2 linked regions of the Crateriforma conspicua genome follow. Each later gene encodes a partner of the first gene's protein in a complex. Links are inferred from orthologs where the notes say so. Each region holds a gene or a part of one and is shown in the gene's direction. Other genes may lie near its edges.

Region 1 (10,549 bases):
GGAAAATCGTCTGAACGCCGACGACGTCCAGACCTCGGGTCGGCTCATCCAACAACATCACCGGCGGATCGTGGATCAGCCCTCGGACCAGAGTGACCCGTTGCCGCTGGCCGGTGCTGAGTTCCCCGGCACGCCGGTCCAGCAGGGACGTGATGTCCATCAGTTCGGCCAATTCGTCACATCGACGCCGGGCGGCGTCCGGCGCGACGCCGTATAGATCGGCAAAGTACAACAACATTTCGCGGACGGTCAGCCATGGGTACACGCCGTCGCTGGCCGAAACGAACCCCAACCGTGATTTGACCGTGATCGGGTCTTCGCTGGTCCGTGCCCCGTCGACTTCCGCGTACCCCGCGTCGGGTTCCAGCAAGCCCAGCACCATCCGCATCGTGGTGGTTTTTCCGGCACCGTTGGGGCCCAACAGCCCGAAAACTTCGCCCGGATGGACTTGGAAACTGATGTCGTCCACGGCCGTCAGCACACCGGACGGCAATTCAAAGGTCTTCGTCAGCGATTCGATCGATAGCACTGCGAAGCCTTTTTTCGCAAACGGGGGATCACAACAGCCACATGATGCTATGCAGCCAAGTGACAATCCGTTCGCGCTTCGGCGTCGAACGATGCCAAAGTTTACAGGTTCACCCAGCCCGGACGCGATGGGCGAGAACCGCGACGCCGATGGGCTTCGACCAGACCTGGCATCCACAACAATTGCTGGACCACCGCGACCAACGAAGGCGGATCGATCGGCTTGAACAAACAGCGGGTGACCGGCAGCGATTCGATCTGTTTTTCCAGCCCCGCCCATTGAGATTCGGCCAACAGAACGGCGGGGACTTTTTCGTACTCTTCGCGTCCCCGGATCACAGCCAACGTGTCCAAAACCGCCGCGGCGTCATCGCCGACGTCAAAGACGAACAGGTCTTGCGGCCCCATGTCCATCGCCGCAACCGCCATGTCATTGTTGCGGCCACACACGCATTTCCAACCTTCGGCATCCAATACTCCCGCCAATGCCAACAGAGACAGCGGGCTTGGGTCGATCACGGTGATCGATGCGGAACGCGATTCGGTGCGGTCGGCTTGCGCGGAAATGGGGGTGCGGCGCATGGGACGAAGACTCGGCAGGGAAATACTGAACGCAAAAACGGCGGCGGGTGGGAACGACGGGCGTCGGCGAATCCATCCAGACGTCTGAATCGTGATCCTGAACGGGCGCGACCGCCGAACCGTATCGGGTCAGCGGGTCGACAGGATTCACGCCTTGACAGGATTCATGGGCCGAAAGGGCTGTCGGCCATGGCCGGTTTCAGCCGCATCGGCTGGAAATCGGCCAGCGGGCGAACATTGCCGGTCGCCGGCGATCGGTCCGTGCCCTCATTCCTGCCCAACTCGTTCCCGACCAAGTGTTGCTCATCGCTCGCGTCCGCGTCGAGATCGCTGGCACAAAGTCGTCCGATGATCTGGCGTCGGGCCGGGCTGTAGGGGTCCGCGTCGTGAAACGTCGCCTGTGAAACCGCGGGCGGCGTCGGGTGGGACTGGCCGGCTGGCGCCGGGGGCGATGATTTCTGCGTCACGCCAAGCGTCGGTGCCGTTTCGGACGGAGTCACCGGCGGGATCGAATCGGCCTGACGGCCTGCGGTCAGGCTGCCGCAACCGGCAATCGCCAGCAAGCCGACTGCGATCACAACGCCATCGCAGATCCGGTTCAGGATCCCACGGCGTCGAATCGTCAGGACAGGCGTTTTCGTCATGTCCCTTAAGATCGGCACCACCGGAACCAGGACTATGATCCGACCCCGCCGGGCGAAACATCTGGAACGACCGCCATATGCCGAACGATCCCGACATGCGGAACGACCGCAACAAGCCGAACGACCGTCGGATGCGGAACAAATGGGAAAGCCGTGCTAGACGGTAAAGCTTGCCAAACGCCCGAATGCCGCCCGGTCCGTGACACGGGTGGGCAATTCATCCAGATTTCGGGCTCGCGGAATCGACAAAAAAACCATCGACCCCGCGATTTCCGCGGCCAATCGATCTTGCCCTGGAATCGGGCGATTGACACAATCCGCCGAAGTTCATTTAGCCGTCGCCCATCAGGACCAAAGCGACGGTCGAAAGCGACGCGGCATCGCCGTGGGCATTGATCGATTTAAGATGGACTGAAATCGATCCGCTCGCGGCCGCGGCGACAACCATCGCTGGTGAACCCACATTCTCGCAAACATTACGCAAGGAGAAGCGGACGTGCGATCAATCGTCAAACTGGCCATCGTCTTGACCCTCACGGCAGCCCTGGCTTCGGTGACCACCGTCGCATCGGCTCAGGACTCCGGCCACCGCATCGCAGTCGTCGATGTGGCCAAGATTTTCAAAGAACACGAAGCCATCAAGGCTCAGGTGGCTGCCGTCGAATCAAAGCTGAAAAGCTACGACGAACAGTTCAAAGCAAAACGCGAAGAACTGCAAAAGGAAGTCGAAAAGCTGAAGACCTTCAGCCCCGGCACTCCGGCTTACACGCAGCAGGAAGAAAAAGTCGCTTCGATGGAATCGAAGCTGCGTCTGGAAATGGCCCGTACCCGCAAGGAACTGGCCGACGCCGAAGCCAAAATCTACTTTGACAACTACCAGCAAATTGCTGCCGCCGTTGCGGACGTTGCCAAGTACAACAAGATCAACTTGGTGCTGCGTTACAACAGCGAAGACATGGACAAGGCCAAAGGCGACTCGGTTGTCCGTGGCGTCATGAAGAACATCGTCTATCACGATTCGTCGATGGACATGACCGCCGCGATCATGAAGATCTTGAGCCAACGCATCGCTCAGGGCAACGCCGGCACGTCCGCCCGCTGATCCCGATTCACACCAGCGATGAACTGACATCACCTGTGGTTCGGGCCAGCGATGGACCGGACCGCTCGTGTGTCAAACCGATCGTTTGATTCTGAACACCTGCCGGCAAGGAGGCCGGGCATGGACGGTTCACGCAACCCAACGACCGCGTCGGGAAAACCGACCGGACGGAATCAACACACCATCGCCAGCCCGTGCTCTGTCCGCGGTCGTGGTTATTGGTCCGGACAAGACGTCCACCTGACGATCAGCCCCGCACCGGCCAACACCGGCGTGCGGTTGGTCCGCAGCGATCTGGCCGATCAGCCTTCTTTGCTGGCGACGACCGACCGCAGCGACGCGATCAGTTTTCGAACACTGCTGCGTGACGGCGATGCATCCTTCGCCATGGTGGAACATCTGATGGCCGCTTTGGCCGGTCTGGAAATCGACAACTGTGTCGTCGAAATCGACGGCGAAGAAATGCCCGGCCTGGACGGCAGCAGCCTGGCGTTTGTCGAAGCCCTGCAATCGGCCGGCCTGGTGATCCAAGCCGACTCGCGCATGCAATTGGTGATCCACCAACCGCTGCGTCTGAGACACAACGATGGTTGGATCGAAGCCACGCCGTCGATCGCCGGCGAAACCTATTTCGAATACCAGTTGAACTATGGCGACGACTCGCCGGTTCCCGCGGGTGATTTCGGCATCGAAATGACGCCCGCTCGATTCGTCCGCCAGGTCGCGCCGGCACGCACGTTTGTCACCAAAGAACAAGCCGATGCGCTGCACGCGTCGGGCGTTGCCAGCCACGTCACCCACCACGACCTGCTGGTGTTCGACGACGACGGGCCGATCGACAATCCGCTTCGTTATCGCAACGAATGCAGCCGACACAAAACACTGGACATGATCGGCGACTTGGCTTTGGTGCCTTGTGACCTGATCGGACGATTCATTTCCCACCGTGGCGGACACATTCTGAACGGAATGCTGGCCAAGCGACTGAGCGAAATGCTGACGCAACAACGAACCGGCGAACAAACCCAGCGAAAAGTGGCCTGACCCCTTTTTTGCGCACTGCGGCAAGGTTTGTGAAAACTGAACTTGCTCGGACGCACGCTGATCGCCTACTTCATGACAAATTCAACACAACCCAACCGACGCCCGGAGACGACATGGGTGCCCAGATAGAAAAAACCGCCGCGGTGGACCCAAGAGCCGAACTGGGCCCGAACGTTCGAATCGGACACTTCTGTGTCGTCGGTCCCGATGTCAAAATCGGTGAAGGCACGGTGATCGAGGATCATGTGACGATTAAGGGTCACACCAGCATCGGTCGTGACAATCACATCTTTGCCGGATGCGTGATCGGGACTCATCCCCAAGATAAAAGCTATCGCGGCACCAACACCCGCGTGGAAATCGGCGACGGGAACACTTTCCGCGAACTGTGCACGGTCAACCGCGCCAGTGAAAAGGAAGACGGCGTCACCCGCGTCGGCGACAGCAACTATTTCATGACCCAATCGCACATCGCCCATGATTGCAAATTGGGTGATCGCATTGTCGCGGCCAACAATTGCATGATCGGCGGCCACGTGCACATCGGCAATGATGTGACGATCGCCGGCGGTGTGGGCATCCACCACTTTGTTTCGGTGGGACAGCTTAGCTTCATCGGTGCGATGAGCACGGTGCTGCACGATGTGCCGCCGTACATGATCGTCGAAGGCGCCAATGCACGTCCGCGTTGCGTGAACGTCGTCGGTCTGAAGCGAAACGATTATCCCCAAGACGACATCAACGTCTTGAACCAAGCTTTTCGATTGCTTTACCGCGCCCGCATCGGCGTTGATGCGGCCCGCGATGAACTGCTTAGCATCGGTCCGATTCGGCCCGTGCTGAGACACCTGTTTGATCATCTGGAACACACCGGTGGCGGACGTCATGGACGTGGCCGCGACCGAAGGAAAGCCGCATGAACAAGTTACGTATCGCTGTCGTCGGTGCCGGTCACCTGGGACGAATCCACGCCAAGTTGCTGGGCCAAGTCGACGACGCGGAACTGGTCGCCGTGTGCGACCCGTTCGAATCGGCACGCCAGGTTGCCGCCGAATCGCTCGGCGTACGCACCTGTGCCGATCCCTCGGAAATCGTCGACCAGATCGACGCGGCCGTGATCGCCGCCCCGACCGATTTGCACTGCGACATCGCCAAGTCGCTGCTGAAGGCCGGAAAACACTTGTTTGTCGAAAAACCGCTGGCTTCCGACAGCAGCGATGCCCAGCGTCTGGCCATGCTGGCCGCCGCACGACGGTTGACCCTGCAAGTCGGTCACGTCGAACGATTCAACCCCGCCTTCACCTCCCTGGGTGACCTGGCACGCGACGTGAAGTACGTCGAGGCGGTCCGTGCGTCCAGCTTTCCCGGCCGTTGCCTGGATGTCGGCGTCGTGATGGACTTGATGATCCACGACCTGGATCTGGTGCTTTCGATGACCGATGCACCGGTCACGTCGGTTTCATCCAGCGGGCTTTCGGTCATCAGCGATCATGAAGACGTCGCTGAAACGCGGATCGAGTTCGCATGCGGCATGGTCGCCAACCTGAAAGCGTCGCGAATCAGCCCGACCCCCGCACGATCAATGCAGATCTTTGGGGCCAACGGTTTTGCCGACATTGATTTTGGTAAGCCATCCGTTTCGGTGGTTCGGCCGGCTGACAGCGTGGTCGATCGCACGTTCGACTTGAACGCCGAAACCGACAACCCGCTGCGATACAGCGGCGAACTGTTCCAAACCAAACTCCGGTGCGAGACTTTGGAACTGGAACCGCGCAACGCCATCCTGGATGAACTTCACGACTTTGTGATCAGCATCCGCAGCGGCAGTGCACCCGCCGTCGATGGTGCCGCCGGTGCTCGCGCGGTCGCGGTGGCCGATAAAGTCCTGCAATCGATTCAGCAACGCAGCTGGTACAGCGATGCGACCACCGCCGAACGTGGACCGCACGCACTGGTTCGGGAATCGATCCAAATGGCCAGTCGACGCGCGGCTCAAGACCGCCGCGCTGCCTGATCACAGCGTCACTTTCTGTCGGCGTCCGCTGTTTCGCAGCGACGCCGGACTGCCTTGACGACGCCGACAATCTCTTTCAAGCGTCGATCGGAGACTGGTCCAGTCGTGATTCCATCCGTCGCAGGATGTCGCGAATTTCGACCAGCGTTTGGCCGGCCGACGCATCGATGCCGGCATCCGGCGTCTGGACTGGTGCGGATTCTTGGATCGACACACGGTCACGCTGTTCCAGCACGGCGTCGCGAAAGTCACGTCCGTTTCGGATCCCGGTCAACTGCACCAGCGATCCCTGCGATGACTGGCCGGCGGTTTCGACGCTGAGCGCTTCGATGTCCAGCATCCGCATGATCGGCCCCTGAACCAATCCCAGATCAGTGATCCGATCCAGCGGCACGGTCTTTTCGGTACGCACCAAAATCCCCTTGCCGACCTTCAGCGACCTCTCGGTCAATTCACAAGAACAGCTTTTCAAGTAGCGATCGGTGACCAACAGCCCCAGCACAAACCACACGGGGATCAGCGGAATCAGGACGATCGTGCATAACATCACGATGGTCCCACTGAGCAGCCAGTACGACTTCACTTTGGGATTAAACTCGGCTTTCCACAGCACCTTGTCGTCGCTCATCGCTGGTTTCGTCTTTCCTATCGCGGGCCATTCATCAACCGGGTCGTCACTTGACACGGCGGTCGTGTTCGATGATTCGTAAGGCAAGCGTCAACCTTGGCAGACCGCCTTACGGTTTCCAGCCTTCGCTCCAGGATTTCGGATACAGCCGCTTGCCGTTGCGTTTGGCGTTGGACCGCGGGCGAGTATCCCAGCGTTTCGCATCGCCTTCGTTGACGATTTGGCGAATGTCGTCTTCGGGAACATCGTGCAACGCCGCCTGGGTTCGGATTTCCCGGTCGTAGACATCTTGCAGCGTTTTTTCCATCGCCACGCGAGCCGGTCCGATGATCAACAACGGCTTTTCGATGCTGGTGATGGCCGTCGATCGCATGTCCATGTAGATCCGTTTCCGGTCCGCTTCGGGCATGTTGACTTCGCGGTAATCCGGCGCGACCCAGACCACATCGTCATCATCGGCGGGTTCTTCTTCCGGTTCGTCCGGCACGGCGGCCACCTGGGGCGAGGGATCCCGCTGCAGCCACAGATAAACGCCCACGCCGGCCAACGCGACCACGAAGATGACACTGGCGACGATCGCGGCGACTTTGTTGCTGCCGCCGGAGGATTTCGACTTCTTACGTTTCTTCTTCGATTTCCCGCCGCCTTCGTTTTCATAGCCCGCCATTTTGGCGGCCAGATCGACCTTGGGCTCGGCCGCGGCGGCATCCTCGCCCGGGTTCCAGACCTTGCCACATTTGGAACACCGCACGCTGGCGATGTGTTCAGGCACGTTGGACGTCTTTCCGCACTTGGGGCAGGTGACCGAACGGATCATGGGGCTGGCGCGGGCAAAAGGGTGGGAATTCGAATCGATTTGCCCGCGTTTTTTAGCCGCAAGTTGGGGTCACTGTCGACTAGACAGCGCCGCGGCCAAACGGGCGACGATCGGCAACAGTTCTTGGTGAGACCGTCGCAAACGGTCCGCACGACTGGGCGACAGACCGTGTCGATCCAGGTCCTGCATCCCCGCGGACAGTTCATCCCAAGCTTCCAGCATGCGATCGGTCGTCGACTGCAATCGCTGCAGATCCTCGCCACGGCTCAGTTCGGCGTGCAATCGTTTGGACTGGTCGTACAGACGATCCGACGAACGATCCATCATCACGCGATACGATCCCGGTTGCATGTATCGTTCGTAACGATCGACGTCGGCACGCAAGTATTCGCTGCTCCCTTCCAATGCGGCGGCCAGTTCCACCAATTCACGCATGTCGATCGCTTGGGGACGCTCGTCGATCCCCAACGCCGCGCAAATCTGGACCAAGTCGCGACCGACGGCATCGACCAGTGCCGGAGGAATGGTTTGGACCGACACCAAATGACGCTGCAAGGGATCCCAGCTGCGTTGGATTTCGCCCACACATTCGACCAAGTCACCACGCGATGCACCGGAGCCGGCTTCTTGGACCAAGTGGTCACAACTGGCCGACAACGATCGCCCCAAGTCAAAGATCTGCAACTGTGTTTCTTTGGGCAGATGGAAAAGGCTGCCGAAGTTCAGTTGCCCCAACAACTGGTCGGCGCCACGATTCAAATGCTGGGCCAAGTGTTCGATGTCGACCGCCGGTGCTGGCGGCGTCATCCACAACAGGGCATAGGTGTCGGTGCCGCACTGGGCGATCCGGTCCAGCCGGGCTTGGACGTGCGGGTTATCAATCGTGGAACAGCGGGCGGCAAATTCACGGTACCGCATGCTGAACTCATTGAACTCCGTGACCGCTTGGTCGTAGGAAGCCCGGTCCAGTTCGCCGCTTTCGCGAATCACGATCTGGCGCAACTTGCGACATTCACTGGTCAGTCCCGCGGCACGCTGTGGTGATACGACCGCCAAACGCAAATCGTCTTCCAGCGACAACAGATGCGCCGACGCAGTGATCAGCACGTCGCGCAGGGCAACGCGATCAAATTGCGGTTGGACATGATGCATCTTGGCCATCGCCGAACACGCCCCGTCACAACGACGCAGCGGCTGGCGCACCGAATCGGGCAACCCGTTGATCGAACGCAATTCAAACGAAAGTGTTCGCCACCGCGCGTCAATCTCACAATACGGGTCATGAATCTGGTCCAAGGATGCCAGCCCGTCGCAACGTTCGATCAACGTCCGGCTGTCGGCGGCCAAGCGATACGCTTCGCCCAACTTGGGCCGCAACGCGGGAATGCGTCGTGACTCATCACGCATCGCATGGGCCATCTGGTCCGCCGACGATGCGAAATCGACCAACTGTCGGACGAATTGAGCCGCCTCCTGCGATTTCACGCTGATGCTGTTCCGTCCGCCGCGTCGCGGCTGCATCGGCTGGAGCGGGGAACTTCGACCGGTGGTTTGATTCGGCCCCGGTGCGGGCGATCCGTCGGGGCGGGTGGGGGAAATGCGTTGCGTGTTGGGGTTGGCGGGCCTGCCATCGGGTCCCGGGGGGAAGAAAGACGACGGCAGATCGACCGACCGGCCATCCGGACGCTGGTCGCGGCCCGGGGGTGGGGGCGTCGGTCGCTGTTGTTGTTGCTGGCGTTGCTGTTCGGCTTGGCGACGTTCTTCGGCTTCACGCTGGGCCTTGGCGGCACTGATCGAACGGAACAACTCATCCAGAAAACTGCCGTTCTGCGCCCGGGCGACATGCGTCATGCCACGGGGAACACCACAGGACAGCGAGAAACAGAAGACAAGGGCCAGCAAGAATCGTGGCGCGATGCGCATCAAAATCACCCAGCGGTTGGGACGTCCGGTCGAAAAGAAAAGATAGGTCAGCCAAACCCAACGCGGATTATAGACCTGTCGACGCGCACTGGCCGCCCAACTGCCACAAATCAATGCCCCGACTCAGCGTCGCGAAACATTGTGGGAAAGACTTCCTCGCAGGCTCCATCCGGTCCGCAACGCGTGCCGGGTGCGACGCGTTGCGGGAAAGTCGTGCGTTTCGGCGATCAAGCGTCGTTGTCGACTTCGACGATCCGAGCCGACGTGACCGGTTTGGTGCGATTGGTCGGCCGACTGTAGCCACTTTCGTAGTAGCCGTAGTAACCACCGCCCAGATCAAAGCTCTTTCCGGCCCCGAACGTGTTCAGCACACAACCGACCATGTTGCCGCCGGCATCGGTGACACGCTTCAAGCTGTTCATCACTTCGTCACGTCGGGCCGACGCCGCACGGATGACCAAGACCATGCCATCGATTCGCGGTGCGACGACCAGCGGATCGGAAACGGCCAGGACCGGCGGCAGGTCGAAGATGACCAGATCGAAACGTTCTTCCAGCTGTTGAGTCAACTCTTCCAGCTTCTCCGATTGCAACAACTCGGCCGGAGTCCGTGTCGAAGCACCGGCGGTGATCACCGAAACGCCTTCGGCCTCGGTCGGCTTGATCGCATCGTCCAGATCCATCGACCCGGTCAACAAATCGGTCAGGCCGCCTTCCGGCGCGACGCTGAAATATCGGTGCACGGTCGGACGACGAAGGTCACCGTCGACGACCAATACTGACAAGCCGACCTGTGAAAACGATGCCGCCAAGTTGGCCGTGATCGTCGATTTACCGTCGCCCTGCATCGAACTGGTGACGCCGATCGATCGCATGTCACGCGATTTGATTTTCGGCAGCAACATGGTTCGGCCCAGACGCAGCGCTTCGGCGTTGGGCGACAGTTCCCCGGCGATCAAACCGCGAACGCCACGTCGCATCGAATTCAGCTTTCCGACGCGGCCCAAGGACGGCAGCGAAACGGTCTCTTCCACTTCGGCGGCCGAGCGGAACCGTCCGTCACGCACGTCGTTGGCCACGGCCAGCGTCAGCCCGGCAAAGACGCCCAGCATCAGCCCTCCCAAACCACACAGCGGCAAACTGGGCCATGACTTGGCACCGATCCGCGGCGTTTCCAGCAATTCGTACAAGTACCCACGCAAACCGCTGGCGATGTCCACGTCACGCAGTTGTTGCACGACACCATCAAACAAGGCTTCGTTGCGTT
Region 2 (10,588 bases), 3.6 Mb from region 1 along the record:
CTTGCCGCGAACTGGCATTCGCGTAGATCGTCTGCGGATCGCCGGCGGATTGTAGGTACCAACGTGCCAAATCAAAAAAGTGGATGGGTTCTTCCAAGATCCAGTTGCCGACACGATTGATGTCATACCGCCAACCACCACTGCCCTGCCGATACGGATTGCGTGACAGTTCCACCAAGCAGTAACGGGGCTGGCCGATAAAGCCTTCGTCGATCATCGATTTGACTTCGCCCCACATCGACGACAGACGTAATTCATGCCCGACGCATAGCAAGCGATCTCGGCTTTCGGCCAATTCGATCATCGACGTGCACTGCAACACATCCAGCCCCATCGGCTTTTCCAACAACAGGTGTTTGCCGGATTCCAAAACAGCCGTCGCCACGTCCAAATGCAAGTCGCTGGGAACAACCACATCGACAACATCCAAATCCTCTCGAGATGCCAATTCGCGAAAATCGGTCGTGACCCAAGCATCCGGGTAAGCCGCCTGTGCCGCCTTGGCCGATGCTTCGCTGTGCGTGGCGATGGCGGCCAGCGATGCTTGACCACATTTGGTGATGGCGTCGGCATGGTGTTGGCCCCACGCGCCGAAGCCGACCAATCCGAATTTCACGGATGCGTCTTGGTTCTCTGCACTCATTGGATTTCAAATCCTTGTCGATACTCTCGGGTCATCAATTGGTTTGCAATGTCGTCGCCGATCACCCGCTCGGATTCCGCATCCCAGCGAATCGGACGGTCCAATCGAAGTGTCAAGTTGGCCAAATGACAGGTCGTCAGCGTTCGATGGTGCGATGAAAAATCGCTGATCGGTTGCCGGCGTGTCCGCATGCAATCAAAGAAGTTGGCCATGTGAGTCGTCGGCAAGCTTCCACCGTATAAGGACCTTAACGACGATTCGGCGATGGGTTTGTCGGCCAACTGATCCACCGGAATCCCTTCCAGTGTGCCGCGGTTCACAAAAAAACGCCCGGACTGGCCTTCGAACGTGATTCCGTTTCGCGAACTATCGATCACCATTTCTATACCGTCATCGAATTCGGCGGTCACCGAATAATCCACCGGCGTACTGTAGGTGTCGTCGCGACTGGGCATGCCACGCGAATCCAGCGTCTGGTTCCAGTCGGCCGTTCCGCGAATTGATACCGGTCCGCCACCTTCATGACCGATCGCCCACTGGGCGATGTCCACATGATGCGCTCCCCAATCGGAGATTTGACCTCCGGCATATTCGTACCAAAACCGAAACGTTCGGTGGCACCGTTGTTGAATGTACTTGGCCACCGGTGCAGGCCCCTGCCATGCATTCCAGTCCAACTTTGGTGGCACCGGTTCTGTGGCAAAAGGACCGCCGCGACGTCCCGAACCGATCCCACACTGAACACGTCGCACTTTACCGATTCGTCCGTCGCGAACCATTGCAATGGCGGTCAGAAATCTTGATTCGTATTCGCTGCGTTGCTGAGTGCCGACTTGGAACACTTGCCCCGTTTCGTCAATGACCTTTCGCAGCAACTTGCCTTCATCAATCGTCACCGTCACTGGTTTTTCGCAGTAGACGTCTTTACCGCTTCGCAATGCTTCGACCGCAATTTTGACATGCCAGTGGTCGGGCGTTCCGATCAATACGGCGTCGATGTCGTCACGGTCGATGATGCGTCGATAGTCGGCGATCGTCTCGGGACGCTGTTTTCCGACCCAACCGGTGACCGCATCACGGGCCACTCCGTCGACATCACACACGGCCACCAAATCCGCGTGTTTTTGAGCTTGCAGTGCGATTGCGATTCCACGTCCACGGCGTGGCTTGCCGTTACCGGCATCCGGCTGATACCCCACGCCGACAACCGCCACACGGGGACGATCATTCTTGTCTTGCGTCCCCAACGCGTGATCGCTTGGGTACGCGACGGTCGTCGCGCCGATCGCGGCAATCGATCGAGCAAGGAATACACGACGCGTCGACATTCGGCCTTTCATCATCGTCACCACGGGATCCTGAGTTTCTTTTGATGGATCGTCGACGTTACGTCCACACGAAGCGTGCATGGCAACGCCGTTTCCAAAATCGTAACGCCGACCAGGCCGCCCGTTGGGTCAACCAACCCAAAAAGTTCCGCTTGGCACGACCGGCTCTGCGACGTGTTAGACTGCGGGCCCCACCTGGTCGCAGCAGATTCGCGATCACGAATTGCCCCACCCGCCTTTCTCTCGCTTTGCAAGGGAGCCGTCATCGATGCCACCGATGAATGACTGCAAGCTGTTGGAACTCGACACACAGCAAACCTGGGACGACACACGTTTCCCGATCGCGTACGGCCCAGAAAATCCCGCGATGGATTTGAACGACACGGTCGCTTGGGTCGGCGAAAACCGCGAATCGCTGTTGCTGCAGTGCACCCGTCACGGTGCCGTCGCATTACGCGGATTCCCCACTGACACGGTCGAATCGTTTGATCAAGTCATTCGCGCCTTGGAGGTTGAAAACTTTCCGTACGAACGTTCGCTGTCCAACGCCGTTCGGATCAACCGAACTGAGCGAGTGTTTTCAGCCAACGAAGCACCGCCGGAGGTGCAGATCTTCTTCCATCACGAGATGGCACAAACGCCGCTGTACCCTCAATACATTTTCTTCTATTGCGAAATCGCGGCCGAACAAGGTGGTGCAACGCCACTGTGCCGCAGCGACGTGCTGTACGAAAAGCTGCAACAACGTTGTCCCGACTTTTGTGCCGCGTGCGAACGTCACGGTCTGCAATACACCAACGTCATGCCCGGCAGCGATGACCCGACATCGGGAATGGGACGCAGTTGGCAAAAAACCTTGGGCGTCGAAACGCGGGACGATGCAGAAGCACGATTGCGGACGCTCGGTTACAGCTTTCTCTGGCAGGACGACGGATGCTTGAAAGCCGTCACACCACCGTTGCCCGCGGTGATGGAAGTGTCCCCAGGACGCAAGACGTTCTTCAATCAATTGATCGCGGCATATTGCGGGTGGAAAGACGCCCGCAATGATCCATCCAAAGCCATTCGTTTTGGCGATGGATCACCGCTGGATGCCGACGCCGTTGCCGTCGCGATCGAACTGTCCGATGAACTGGCGTACGACCACGCTTGGCAACAAGGCGATGTCGTCTTGTTGGATAATCGTGTGGCGATGCACGCCCGGCGATCATTCGTGGGAACGCGAAAGGTCGTCGCTTCGCTGGCTGAAATGCAGACTCAGTCGCTGGTGACCGCGTGAGCGGCGTTGCCCCCGATACACCGGAAACCGACACCGGTCCGTGGTACCGCGGCGTGACGCGATACCAATGGTTGGTGCTGGCGATTGCTTGTGCGGGCTGGGTTTTCGACGTTTACGAAGGCCAGATTTTCAATCTGACCCGAAACGACCTGTTGGGCGATCTGCTGGAAAACCCCGAGGCTGGGCGACAGTTTTGGGGCGACGCCTTCCTGGCGATCTTTCTGGCGGGCGGAACCATTGGCGGATTGCTGTTCGGTTCGCTGGCCGATCGATACGGCCGCAGCCCGATCATGATCGTGACGATCCTGATGTATTCCCTGTTCAGCGGGCTGACGTACTTTGCCAACGACATCTACACCGTTGGCGTGTTGCGTTTCTTGGTCGCCCTGGGGATCGGTGGCGAATGGGCGGTCGCCGCCAGCCTGGTCAGCGAAGTGTTTCCCAAACGTGCCCGCGCCCAGGCATCAGGAATCTTCCACGCCAGCAGTATCCTTGGCACTTGGCTGGCCGCACTCGCGGCCATGTTGGTGGGAGTTCATTGGCGTTATGCATACTTACTGGGCGTTCTACCCGCGCTGTTGATCGTTTGGGTTCGGGCCAGTGTTAAAGAGCCCGAGCGCTGGCGGGCCCAGAAGAATTCCGAACACGCGAATCAACTTGGCAGCTTCAATACGCTATTGCTGGATCCTCGATGGGGCTCAGTCGCAATCCGTGGAATGTTGTTGGCTGCGGTGGGACTGGGAACATTCTGGGCGGTAACGGTTGCCGGCCAGGACTTGATGCGTGAATTGTTGTTGTCCAACGGTGTGGACGAAGACACCGCGGGCAGCCGAGCCAAGTTCGCCTATGGGATCGTTCAAGCGGCCGGTGGCGGCCTGGGATTGTTGTCGTTCGGTCCGCTGTGTGCCAAGTTCGGACGTAAACCGACCTTCATTGCGTTTCAAGCGTTGGCGCTATTGATCGTGCCGATCACCTGTTTTGTCCCGCAAACCTATTGGCAGCTGATCGTCTTGATGCCCATCTTCGGATTCTTGACACTGGGGATGCACAGCGGTTTTGCGATCTATTTCCCGGAATTGTTCCCGACCCGGATTCGCGCCACCGGTGCAAGCTTTTGTTTCAATGGTGGCCGCCTGATGGCTGTTCCGGTTTTGCTGTTAAGCGGTTGGCTGAAAGACCTGGACACGATCTCACTGCCGACCGCGGTGACGGTTTTGTCATCATTGTTCATTGTCGGAATTCTAATCATGTTAACGTTGCCCGAGACCCGACAACGTGATTTGATCGAAGACTAAACCGACCATGGATGACACCACCACGATGATTCTGATTGCGACCGTGGCCGCGATCGCAGGATTCGCCCACAGCGCGATCGGTTTCGGATTTGGAATCGTGTCGCTGTCCTTGTTGCCATTGATCGTGGATGTGCGTCAATCACACATCGTCGTTTCGACCGCAAGTGTTCCGGTCATTCTGATGGCCGCGTGGTCGTTTCGGCGTGGGTTGAATTGGCGAGACATTCGTCCGGCCGTTATCGGCGCGATCGTTTTTCTTCCCGTCGGTCTAGTGCTGTTTGAAATGATGCCGATGGGGTGGTTGGTGCGTGTGACGGGACTGGCAATCCTGCTGATGGTCCTGATGAATTACCGCAACCGGCACCGGAAAACCGACAGCGACACGGACGGACCGGGAATCGTCCCCGCGGAAGCAGCGACCACCTGGCCCTGTTTCATCGCCGGCGGACTGGGCGGCTTTCTGGCCGGAGCGGTCAGCATTGCAGGTCCGCCGATGGCCGCATTCGGATTGAAACAAGGCTGGCCAGCAGAACGATTCAAAGCGTTCATGAACTTTTACCTGTTGGTCGTCGCGATGTACAAAGTCGGCGGGATGGTGGTGCGAAACCTGATTGATCGCGAAGCTCTGACCCAGGCTTGCTGGCTGGCCCCCGCAGCGGTGATCGGAATCGTGGTCGGCGCCAAAGCCAGCCGTCACTTTTCCAGCCGCTGGACCGAGGCTTTGGTCACGACCAGCCTGCTGGCCATCGCGGTGTACTTCATCGTCGGCTGATCGACCAACCGACCAGTGATCGATTCGCCGCAACCATTGACGGTATACGAATCAATCGATGTTCCCGCCGCCGGCCGCAATCGAAAGCACCACTTTCATGTGTTTTCCATCGGCGGCGACGTCAAAAGCGTCTTGGCACTGATCCAGGCGATACCGTGCGGTGATCATCGAATCGACTTCGATTGCATCGTGACGCATCGCTTCGATGGCCGGTTCAAACGGCCCACACCGACTGCCCACAACCGTGATTTCATCAATCACCAGCGGAGCCAGTGACGCGGCATGAGGTGCCGCCACGGTTGTCTTTAGCACCAACGTTCCGCGAGGCCGCAGCCATTTCATCGCTGTGTCGATGCCGGTCGGGCTGCCACAGCATTCAACGGCCAAGTCGACATCACGCGTCTCGGGAACATCGTCCCGGTCGCAGGTTTCGATTCCCAATGATTCAAAACGTTGCCGCTTCGGCGCATGCTTTCCCACCACCGTCACATGACAGCCGTGATGACGCAAGACTTGCGCACACAGATAGGCCAAGCGGCCATCGCCGATCACGACACACTGCGGAGCGCCGGACAAATCGACCTGAGCCGGAATTTGAAAAGCGGCCGCCAGCGGTTCGACCAGCGTGGCACGGTCGTCGCTGACATCATCGGGAACCAAATGCAGATTTCGCTCCGGCACACAAACCTGTTCCGCGAACGCGCCGTCATGGTTCAAGATGCCCAAGACCGATCGGTGGGGACAATGTGTCGGCCGGCCCGCCCGACAGGTCGGGCATTGGTGGCAACTGCAATTGATTTCTCCTACCACGCGACGACCGGCAAAGGAACCCTCGCGGGCCAGCCCGACAAACTCATGACCGGGCACGCCGCGAAACCCCATGTACCCGGCCCGAAGCTGAAGATCGGTTTCGCAGATCCCCGCCTGGATGACGTCAACGACCACTTCCCCCTGCCCCGGGTCCACCTGGTGGTCATCGATGGCGGTGATTCGACCGTCGTCTAGGTACAAAGCCTGCATGGCAGGATCGTCGATGGGTGGGAAACGAGCGGGACGCCGAAACAGAACACGAATCAGGGCCAGCGGATTGTAGCACGTGACGATTTGTATCATCCGAACCCGGCGGGGCCCCAACTTGTGAACGCCCTGCCGGGGGCATAAAACATGCCCTACGAGCCGCGATACCGTTGCACAAGGCGGCGGTGAACGCCAGCGGTCGATGGCCGCATGCTAGAGAATCGGTCCTTGACCCGCGGTATGGTTCCCCAACCGAACTTTTCCCTTTCTTCAAGAGAGAGCAACCTAATGTCTCAACGGCCATTGAATGTTGGAATGATCGGCGGCGGTGGCGGCGCCTTTATCGTCCAGCCTCACCAGCGTTCGATTCACTTTGACGGAACCCGCCGGGTGACCTGTGCTGCACTGCACCCCGATCCCAAGGTGGCCAAACAGGAAGCGGAAGCTTGGGAATACCCGCTGGTCGGATACGAAAGTTACGACCAGATGATCGAAGAAGAGTCCAAGAAGCCGGTCGGCGAACGGATCGATTATGCCCTGATCGTCACGCCGAACCATGTCCACTTTGATCCCGCCATCAAGTGCGTCAAAGCCGGCATCCCGGTCTTTTGCGAAAAGCCGTTGACGCTGAATTTGGACGAAGCCAAACAGCTGGTCGCGGCCGTCGAAGAACACAAGGTCCCGTTCTGTGTTTCGCACACTTACCTGGGTCACTGGACCAGCCGTTTCGCACGCTTCATCGTCACCAGCGGCTTGATCGGCGACGTCCGCTTCGTGGATTCGCGTTACCTGCAGGGCTGGTTGGCCGAACGCACCGAAGACACCGGTTCGGTCCAGGCCGAATGGCGTGTGGACCCCAAGAAGTCCGGTGCCAGCCTGTGCGGCGGCGACATCGGAACCCACGCTCTGATGCAACTGCGTTACGTCACCGGTCTGGATGTCACCCGAGTCCAGGCCAACTTGGAAACGTTCGTTCAGGGCCGCGTTTTGGACGATCACTTCACGACCTATTGCGAACTGTCCAACGGCGGCAAGGCGCTTGTTCGTGCGACCCAGATCGCGATCGGTCACAAGAACGACCTGGGCATTGAAGTCAACGGATCCAAGGGAACGCTTTCTTGGCGACAAGAATTCCCCGAAGAACTGACGATCTGCCTGCCCGGTCAACCGGACCGCACCTACTTCCGCGCCAGCGTGACCGCCAACGATGGCTTCTTGGGCGACCTGCCGGAAGACTTGATGGCCGAGCCGAACATTCCCGCCGGTCACCCCGAAGCATTCCACGACGCGTTCGCGCGTTTGCACCGCTGTTTCGAACAAGACGTCCGCGCGTACAACGATGGCAAACCATTCGATTGCGACGGCAGCAAGTACGCCAACGTCTATGACGGATTGATTGGCATGCAGTTCATCGATGCCGCCGTCCGCAGCAATCAAGAAAACGGTGCCTGGGTCGATATGTAATTCCCATCGCACCAACGCCGCGCGACGGATCGTGGTCAACCATCGATCGCAACGCCGAGATTTCCAATTCCGGAATCTCGGCGTTCTTCATGCGCCATCATCGCATTCAGTGGACGGCGTGGGGTTTAGGCATAGGCTATCAATCGCCAACGATGCCAGGCATTGATTCAGCATTTCAACCCACTGCAACCAACCGGCCGCTAGGCGGGGAACCACTGATACAGCATCAGGTAAACCAACACGCCGGTCACCGACACATACATCCAAATGGGATAGGCGTAGCGAACCAGACGTTTGTGCGCCACGATGCGACGCTTGTAAGCCAGGTAAACCGCACGCAGTGCCAGCACCGGAACGGCCATCGCCAACAACAGGTGTGGAATCAGGATCGCAAAGTAAGCGATGCGTGCGGCCGGCGGCGCATCGGCCGGAAACTTCTTATTCGGTTCACCCGTGGTGACCTGAAGAGCGACTTTATGCAGCAGATACGCGGCCAAAAAGAGTCCGCTGACCACCACGGCGGCGATCATCAAATTGCGATGCTTCCGCCACTGTTTCTGTTTGATTTTGACCAGCCCGGCGACCAACAACCCGATGGCACAAAGATTCAACGCTGCGGTCACATGGGGCAAATTGGCCGCTAAAAATTCCCACGACATACTTGGCGGATCCTTAGGTCTGATCGTCCAGCATTCCACGAATGCTTTCTTTTAACTTGTCCATCTGCCGCGGTTCTGGCCAACTGTAGAAACCTTCGATTTCCCCAGCGGCATCGACCAGGGCAAATCGTTCGGTATGGAACTGTTTGTCGACCGGCTGGCGAAAGATCTCCGCGCCCACACGGCGGATGTAATCCAAGTCCCCGGTCATGAACAACCACTGGTCTTTGTCGGCACCGAACCGGGTGGCGTATTCACGCAAAACTTCCGGTGTATCAGTTTCGGGGTCGACGCTGATGGCAACAAAACGCACGCCCTGCCCTTCGAATTCGTCCTGCAATTCGCGCAGCTTTTGATTTTGGCTGACACAAATGCTGGGACACGTGCTGTAGAAAAAGCTGACCACATACGGCCGCCCCTTCAGGTCTTCGCTGCTGACTTTCCGGCCGCTGCGTTCGATCAGTTCAAACCGGCTAAGCCAAGCTTCGTCTTCCGGCGGCTTGCTTGGTTCGTCGTTGCGTGTCGCGTCCACATCCAACGGTTGGTCATTGGTGAAGACGACCGCACCTTCGGGAACTTCATTCGGGGCGTTTTGACGCGAAGCGCGAAGGACCAGGCCGGCAATCAAACCGGCAGCCAAAATAAAGACGATGTTCAGTGCAACTTTCATGTTCGCTTTGTCCGATTCGAAGGATTCATGATTGCTGACCTGATGAATGAATTCCGCTATCGATCTTCCGCCGCGTGTTTTGCTGTGGATGGATCGCGTTGGCGATTTATCGATCACCGGCGGATGCAACACCCGCTGTTCCGCACAAGCGACATACCGGCCGTGCATGCTTTCGCGACGATCGGTCGTGACAGGCGACGCCGGCTTTGCGACGTCGTTGCCATCAAGGTTCAGGCCGACGCCAGTATGCACACGGTGGTGACCAGCAAAACGGCGGGCAAGGTCAGCAAGGATGACCGCAACATTGTGCGGCTGATGTCGTCGGCCGGACATGCGGCAAATCGACAGGACGCTTTCCAAAGCGGCCAGCACGCTGCCAAAACAGCCAGCGCCCCGGCGATATTCCACCACACCAGACCGCCCTGCAGACACAAGACCAATCCACAACCGGCGATGGCCAACGTCCCGATCAAACTTTGGATCGCAGCCGAACGGCCCGTCGGGTCGGATCCGGTCGTCATACAGAATCCCGCCTCCTTGTACTGACGACGATACAGCCAAGCGATCGACATGAAGTGCGGGTATTGCCAGGCCGCCAAAACGCCGAACAGCAACCATGGCGTCGGATCCGCCAAGCGTCCCCCCGCGGCCGTGAACCCCATCAACACGGGCAACGCTCCGGCAACGGCGCCCACGGTCGTGTTCCATGCGGTCCGCGTTTTCATTGGCGTGTAAACCAACACGTACAACGCCCACGTTGCGATCCCCACGATGGCCGGCGCCGCGCCGAACATCGCCCACAACAGGACGGTACCGCCCAGGCCCCAGAACAGGGCCCAGCCGATCGCGGCAGCCGCCGACATCCGACCGGCGGGCAACGGCCGACCGGACGTGCGGACCATGCGGCGGTCGATTACCCGTTCCCAAATTTGGTTGGCCGCACCGGCACTGGCGGCAACACCGCCGGTCCCGATCAACAGCCACAGCATTGCGACCACCGACAAACCGCCGGTTCCCTCGGGACGCAAAGCCGCACCGATCATCGCTGTCGCGACCGTGGTCACCAGAATCATGGTCACGATCCGAGGCTTGGAAAGAACTAAGACGTCCGACCAAAAACCCGCGTCCGATTGACGACGAGGCACTGCAGCGTCCCGACAGTCGGCCGGGTCCACGGACGAGGGCACCGCGTGGCCCAGACCGCCGGGCTGCAGAGGCTGCTCCGATTCGGCCGACCAAGATGACGGATCCGCCGACTTGGCGGTTTCGGCAATCAGCATCGCGTTGGACAAGGGCTTGTTCGTCGGTAAGGAGGGTGAACCGGCGTCGATGGCCACAGATGATCGACAGACTGGATGAACGGGCGAGACATCGGCCATGGGCCGGCCCAACCCGCCAGGGTGTTTACCGCAAATCCGCGTCAAAGGCATCAGACGGCCGCGGCGACCGACGTCTGCGGCT

Evidence for each region.
Region 2: the proteins of lpxA (region 1) and Mal65_RS23475 are in contact, whole or in part, in a crystal structure (PDB 4J09), measured with the Escherichia coli proteins. The link is inferred for Crateriforma conspicua from one-to-one orthologs.

The regions. Positions count from the first base shown.
Region 1 is NZ_CP036319.1:2,863,619-2,874,167, reverse strand. The notes cover bases 2,957-5,916. They hold lpxA (acyl-ACP--UDP-N-acetylglucosamine O-acyltransferase), read left to right. Parts: upstream 2,957-4,013; coding sequence 4,014-4,820; downstream 4,821-5,916. Other genes in these bases: Mal65_RS10925 (Gfo/Idh/MocA family oxidoreductase), read left to right, coding at 4,817-5,914; Mal65_RS10935 (UDP-3-O-acyl-N-acetylglucosamine deacetylase), read left to right, coding at 2,977-3,900. In the rest of the region: Mal65_RS10955 (ATP-binding cassette domain-containing protein), read right to left, coding at 1-529; Mal65_RS10950 (response regulator), read right to left, coding at 631-1,110; Mal65_RS10945 (hypothetical protein), read right to left, coding at 1,275-1,754; Mal65_RS10940 (OmpH/Skp family outer membrane protein), read left to right, coding at 2,251-2,856; Mal65_RS10920 (PH domain-containing protein), read right to left, coding at 5,991-6,542; Mal65_RS10915 (zinc ribbon domain-containing protein), read right to left, coding at 6,652-7,359; Mal65_RS10910 (hypothetical protein), read right to left, coding at 7,429-9,396; Mal65_RS10905 (polysaccharide biosynthesis tyrosine autokinase), read right to left, coding at 9,510-10,549.
Region 2 is NZ_CP036319.1:6,415,871-6,426,458, forward strand. What follows is about bases 2,397-5,395. They hold Mal65_RS23475 (MFS transporter), read left to right. Parts: upstream 2,397-3,246; coding sequence 3,247-4,545; downstream 4,546-5,395. Other genes in these bases: Mal65_RS23470 (TauD/TfdA family dioxygenase), read left to right, coding at 2,397-3,250; Mal65_RS23480 (sulfite exporter TauE/SafE family protein), read left to right, coding at 4,553-5,317; Mal65_RS23485 (MDR/zinc-dependent alcohol dehydrogenase-like family protein), read right to left, coding at 5,369-5,395. In the rest of the region: Mal65_RS23460 (Gfo/Idh/MocA family protein), read right to left, coding at 1-643; Mal65_RS23465 (Gfo/Idh/MocA family protein), read right to left, coding at 640-2,052; more of Mal65_RS23470, read left to right, coding at 2,249-2,396; more of Mal65_RS23485, read right to left, coding at 5,396-6,337; Mal65_RS23490 (Gfo/Idh/MocA family protein), read left to right, coding at 6,623-7,798; Mal65_RS23495 (DUF420 domain-containing protein), read right to left, coding at 7,999-8,457; Mal65_RS23500 (SCO family protein), read right to left, coding at 8,471-9,379; Mal65_RS23505 (protoheme IX farnesyltransferase), read right to left, coding at 9,358-10,419; Mal65_RS23510 (COX15/CtaA family protein), read right to left, coding at 10,557-10,588. UniProt on the Escherichia coli protein: Probably transports across the inner membrane the two dehydrated forms of N-acetylneuraminate (Neu5Ac), 2,7-anhydro-N-acetylneuraminate (2,7-AN) and 2-deoxy-2,3-didehydro-N-acetylneuraminate (2,3-EN).